DNA from 2 places in the Paenibacillus sp. cl130 genome. Region 2 is predicted to be linked to the other one. Evidence: predicted binding sites of a transcription regulator. Region 2 holds the regulator's gene; the other holds the start of a gene.
The links. The regulator LexA, encoded in region 2, represses DNA repair genes until DNA is damaged. The targets are predictions, from matches to a motif close to CGAACATATGTTCG.
Positions count from the first base shown of each region.

Region 1: the regulator LexA is predicted to act here: its motif matches at 1,377-1,390, upstream of BM358_RS07905 (YhjD family protein).

Region 1 covers NZ_FOYG01000002.1:317,060-320,253, forward strand. The annotation lists gene BM358_RS07900 (DMT family transporter) at 241-1,131, opposite strand; gene BM358_RS07905 (YhjD family protein) at 1,439-1,840, shown strand; gene BM358_RS07910 (spore germination protein) at 2,064-3,194, shown strand, end outside.
Region 2 covers NZ_FOYG01000003.1:692,871-696,064, forward strand. The annotation lists gene BM358_RS12205 (hypothetical protein) at 1-267, opposite strand, end outside; gene BM358_RS12210 (DUF896 domain-containing protein) at 388-594, opposite strand; gene BM358_RS12215 (LysM peptidoglycan-binding domain-containing protein) at 703-1,071, opposite strand; gene lexA (transcriptional repressor LexA) at 1,260-1,886, shown strand; gene BM358_RS12225 (hypothetical protein) at 2,170-2,472, shown strand; gene BM358_RS26460 (hypothetical protein) at 2,709-2,873, shown strand; gene BM358_RS26465 (hypothetical protein) at 2,915-3,055, shown strand.

The sequences.
Region 1 (3,194 bases), on a different contig from region 2:
GGTATCCTGATCCTTTCTTTTGTGGAATAAAACTCCGACATTTCTGTGGTGCATATAATTCTATAATTTATTATACCACACCTTGTCACCTGCTAAACAGCTTGCTTTTTTGCTGCACCATATTTTATTTTATGTGTGAGCATGCTTTATTGTATGTGCGAATTAACGCATTATACCGAAGGTTTGGCGAATGCACATTTAATATAATAACCAAAGCGTATTTTATTTCTGTTTAGATTATTATTCACTTAATTTGGCGGTTCTACGCTGGTTGGCCATAAACACGCCTCCAAGTATAAGGACCAGCCCGGTCAGAACGTTCCAGCCGATATGTTCATTCAGGAGCAAAAAGCCCCATACAATGGCACTTACTGGTACAAAATACGTCACCGAAGAAGCAAATTCCGCACTCCCCCGCAAAATCATGTAGTTGAACAAAATATATGCTACTCCTGATCCCAAAACTCCCAGTCCTGTAAGAGAACCCAATACACCTGGGTCAGAAACAATCGACAAATCAGGTCTCTCCACAATTGCCATCATAATGCCACCCCCTACCGCAGCACCAAACAGTGTCGAAAAAGTAGCCTGATACATGGAAAGATTGGAGAGAAAACGTTTGGAGAGCTGTGTTCCAAATCCGTAGCAGAGAGTCGCAAGCAGCATACATCCAAAACCCACAGGATCAACAGAAATAATAGATGCAGGATTAATACCCAATAAAATAATGATTCCTACAAAAGCGAGACCCATTCCTAACCACTGCATTCGATGAAAAATAGCCCCGAAAAAAACAAGCCCCACCAACATGGTCCATATTGGCGTGGTGGCATTCAATACAGAAGCCATGCTGCTAGCTATTCTGGTCTCGCTAAAACCGATCAGTGTCCATGGCAAAACCATGTTGACCAAAGCTACCAGAACAACCGATTTCCACGGAATGCTTTTGATTTCAAACGGCCTGCGCATAAGTAGCATTAATAAGACGATAAAAATAAATCCAAAGCTGGATCTGAGAAATACAATCGTCCACGGCCCTACTTGATGTAGCAACAACACCTTGATAAACATAAACGAACCGCCCCAAATGAGGCTCAACAATAATAAAGCTGCATATAACGAACGTGACAATATGTATACCTTCTTTCTCCACTTTCTTAAGTTAAATAGTAAAGGCTGACCGCAGCCAGAACGATCTCTCCTTTTATGTAAGTTTTTATCCAATAGCTTAACATAAACTCTGTTTGACTGTCATTGGCGATAAACGCATGAATTCTTTACACAATGGCACATAGGATATCGCTCCCTACCACTTTTCCAATAATTGATGATTGCTTTAGTAATGGAAAAATTCCTATGATGAGGGAGGTATAAACAGAACATACGTTCTATATACTGATTATATATTGTATTCTTACTCGGAGTAAAGGAGATTTTTATGCCAAACCAAAAGACACTAAACCACAAGAATAAAGCTCCTTTGCCTTCTGAAGAAGACGCAGGGCTGATCAAGATCTGTGTACTTCTAACTCTTGTGCTGGATGTGCTGGAACGAGACATTCGTATTATAAATACCTCTCCTCTAAAAATGCCCGATTTGTATGTTCGTAGCCTGACTGGAGTACAACAGCGCGTAGCTGTTCAATTAGCAGAGACAAAGGCGCGAATGAAAACACTAGGGGTTAAAATATACAGCGAAATCCGAAATCATGAAGGCGTAGAGGTTTTGTATGTATGCCGCGGCTATCAAAGGCGTTTTTTCATGCTTTCATCCTTTGCCCGCAGCGAGGTCCGACGGAAACTGGGACATTATCTGGGAATTGACCCCACCCAAGATTAAGCCCCCTTGTAATCTCGTCTCTAGTTCTTGCACGATTAATTTTCATTCCCTGCAAAATAACCAACCCACCTCCCATTTATCAACCTAAATTAAATTCTAGTATAAAACTATTGCGTTACGTGAAGTGAAGGTGATTCGAGAATGGATAAGTCACCATATCATGGATAAACTCAATCCATTTGACTCACATTATGCCTATCTCATCCAAAAAGGAGGTGCTCTCTTGGCTGGACATGACGCAGCTTCCGTTGAATTAAGTAGGAATGTTTCCTTTATTGAGCAAGCCCTTTTTTATACGGATGATTTAAAAAAGCAGGCGATTTCCGTTGACGGCAAAGACGGTATGCTGCTCTATATTGATTCGCTCGTAGATCAGGAGATGATTCAAACTCATATCCTGAGTGCCTTATATGAGAAAACCGATGCAGTCTCTCATCAAATGTTCACTACCTTAAGCAGTCAAAAAGACACCGACCTTCAAAATGCTGCTGATTCGCTTATTCAGGGATATTGCATTTTTATGATAAATGGAGCGGAGGAATTTTTTATCCTTTCTTCCGAAAAAACGTATGCTCGCAGTACGGACGAACCAGAAAACGAAGGGATTATTCGCGGACCGCACAATGGATTCATTGAGCAGTTATCCATCAATCTGAATCTGATTCGCAAACAAATTGTCACACCGTCACTGGTTGTACGCTACTTTTATGTGGGATCTAAAACCCGGACTAAAATCGCTATTGTCTATGTTCAAGACTTGGCTAATCCTGAGCTAGTGGAAGCAGTGAAAACGAGAATTAAAGCGATCTCCTCCGATATGGTGCTCCCCCCCGGTTTTATTCAAGAGTTTATTGAGGACAACCCTTTTTCCCTCTTCCCTCAACAACTCAGCACGGAACGACCGGATCGTGTGACCGCCAATCTAATGGAGGGACGCATAGCGATTTTGGCTGAAGGTAGCCCAACTGCTCTAATAGCTCCCGTCTCTTTTTTTGCATTTTACCAAAGCCCAGATGATTATCACGGTCGTTGGATTATTAGTTCATTTCTAAGAACGATTCGAATGATGAGCTTTTTGATCGCTTTTACGCTACCTGCCATTTACATTGCGACGATTGCTTTTCATCCAGCTATTTTGCCATTAGAGCTGGCGCATACCATCAAAAAATCACTGGAAAATGTTCCATTCCCAGCGATTGTGGAGGCTATGCTGCTTGAATTGATCTTTGAGGTGCTACGAGAAGCCGGGGTTCGTCTACCCAGTCGGGTTGGTCAAACTATTGGAATCGTTGGCGGTCTCGTCATCGGAGATGCTATCGTTCGGGCTGGTCTCGTGTCGTATACGATGATCATC
Region 2 (3,194 bases):
ACGGATGAAAAAGATAACAGCCAGCATCAAGTACAGGCCGAATACAAGCCAATCCATCCCTCGCATACCGGTCTTAGTCAAAAAGTAACTCATAAGCATGTACAATACAGAAAGACCAGCCAGCATAATTGGCACAGTAATGTTACGGCCACGGAAAATATCCATTGTAGAACCTGCGCCGCTAATGGTTTGAATGCCTTGCTTTTTGCGCGATTTATTTAAATGCGCTGTGTTTTTGCGTACTTTTCTTTCAAATGATCGGGCCATCTCTCAATTCCTTCCCAGATATATTACATTAAAACAATTGCCTCAAAGCTGATCTATATAGATACCATAAAAGGTACCTAAAACAAAAGGCAAATTGCAGGCTTCGGCATTTTAACAACATTAATGCTTCAGCCCGTCATTTCCTTTCGATGTATCATCGTCCACAAATTCAATCGTCTCAAGCTGCTGCCGAAAATTACGGCGAATGTTACCTAAATAAATTTCCCGAAGATTGGCGCGCTCTGTGGCTTCCTCTTCCGTCAAACCCTCGGATTTTGCTTTGCGCGCTAATTCATTAATGCGCTGTACCAAGCTGTCTATATCCAAATTGTGTCCCCTCCATAAAAGCAAAGATATAATACACTTTGACATGTAGAAAAGAGCTTGTCAAGGCTCCCGTATTACGCTCCCTGACAAGCTCTAATAGTCTATAGATCAGAAGTTAGGAAGCTTGAGTACCTGACCTGCCTGCACTCCCCGATCCTCCAAACCGTTAATCCGCACAATTCCTTCTATATATACCCGTGTATCCATTCGTTCCGGTTTATGATTTGCGGCAATCTCCCACAACGTATCCCCAGGTTGTACGGTCAGTTTAGTCACTTCTTCCTTGGAAGCTGAAGGTGCCGCGAAAACTGTAAGTACACCTGCCCCTGCAATCCAAGCAACAATCACTATAATAAGAAGCTTAAGTAAAAGAGTATTGGTAATAATCTGCATAAAACGTGCCCTACCCTCTTTTCGAGTCTCCTGTAAATTTTCTAAATTCATCGGAAAAATACTTTGATAAGTGCTATATTTCATCATTGGCTGTGTCCTCCAAACGTTTGTTCTTATGTTTTCACAATATAACACGAACATTTGTTTTGTTCAATAGAAAAGAGAACAAAAGTTCGTAATTATTTTTAGGGATTATTTAGAACTTATGTTTGTACGAACGGAGGTTCTATGCTATAATTTTCCCAAACGTTACTAAATGGGGTTGATACGGTATGTCTAAGATTTCGAGCCGCCAGCAGGCCATTCTTGAATTTATCCGCAATGAAGTGCGTCTAAAGGGATACCCCCCTTCTGTACGCGAAATAGGCGAGGCTGTCGGATTAGCCTCCAGTTCTACGGTTCATGGTCATTTGGATCGTTTAGAGAAAAAAGGACTCATTCGCCGCGATCCTACAAAACCACGGGCTATTGAGTTACTCGGTCAAGACGAATCGGATAACAGCAACTTGATTAATTACTCCATTAGTCGTGTCCCCGTCGTCGGCAAAGTAACTGCTGGCCTTCCTATTACGGCGACAGAAAATATTGAAGATTACTTTCCTCTTCCCCAACACTTTGTTGGTGAGGATAAAATATTCATGTTATCTGTTGTAGGCGAAAGCATGATTGAAGCTGGTATTGCTAACGGAGACTATGTAATCGTACGTCAGCAGCAGACCGCTGATAATGGTGATATTGTTGTAGCTATGACAGATGAAGACGAAGCTACAGTTAAAACCTTCTACAAAGAAAAGGATCATATCCGGCTTCAACCTGAAAATCCAGCCTTTGAACCGCTTCGCCTGACACACGTCAGCATTTTGGGCAAGGTTGTAGGACTCTTCCGGGACTTCCACTGATTTCTCGTTCTTTCTTCCCCGTTATTCTATCCACTAATACAAAACCGGCTGCCTAGGGCAAGCCGGTTTTGTATTGCTATTATGTTTATTATGTATCTCACAACTTTTTTTTTCATTTCAGCAACCTATCCCTATTTTTTCTACTAAAAATCAGCCTCCTCATCTCAAATAATTCCCCACTGACCTTGAGCAGCTATACTGTCATGGGCAAAACTAATAGATCTTTCTTTGTTTTAGATAAATATGGTATATTAATTACTTATAGCTCTGTAGGAGGAATTAAATGAAAAAAATTATAATTTCAGCGTTTGTTGTGATATTTATCGCCATAAGCTGTGTAGTTCCAACAATGGATCATTTGTATGCAAAAGAGAACTCCCACATAACAACCTACGACCGTATTAAGTATATACAAATACTTATCCATTTCAGGTATTTAGAAAAGCAACTCGAAGCTGTAATTTTCGAAAGAAATAATTATCCAGAAGACAGCCAAGAATATAAACAGCTCTCTGAACAACTGAATCATATTCTTGCCCAAGAGGCGTACTACGAGAAAAAACTTAACACTCTTAATAGTAAATAATTTTCATACTAACTGCCTATTATCTTTATCTACACTATTAGACTCATGCCGACCTGCCTATAACATTCTCCTGCAACGTAAAGTTGAAAAGGCGAAGACAGGTTCGCATGAGTTTTTTTATTAACCATTAGGAATATAGGTACTAGCTTCTTTTTGCTTTTAATAGATTTATGCTGATACATTACTATCACAATTGACATATGTATATAGCAGAACTAAGCAAAGGAGATATGCAGATGATCAGAAATAGAGTTAAAACGTATAAGCATCGCATCGGGAAAAACAGATATCTGGTCGTTAAAGTCTTTCAAGCCGCAGCTGCTAAAACAGGAAGCGGAAATGCACTAGCAACCAATGCCTTGAATATCAAAATTGCCAAGCGTAAGCATAAACGCCACTAAGATTTAACCGTACCTTCATTTCTTTGAAGGGAGGTGATAATATGAGCAGAAGACATTGCAGACGTGATTTGAGAAGAAGAAGACCAAACATCCGTTCCACTCAAAGAGCCATTGCGCGTGCAAGAGGTAACGCACTGGCTGTTAATCTGTTTAGCGTAAATGATAGACAACGCAGACGCTAATAATCGTTTTCAAGCAAAAGCGGGAAGAATTCTTCCTGCTTTTTTTGTGTTAAACGATACACCAACTCCTAAATTCCATAGAACTGCTAAATTCAGTTGCCTTCCTTTTAAATACCATCGACATATTCAACTATGCTTC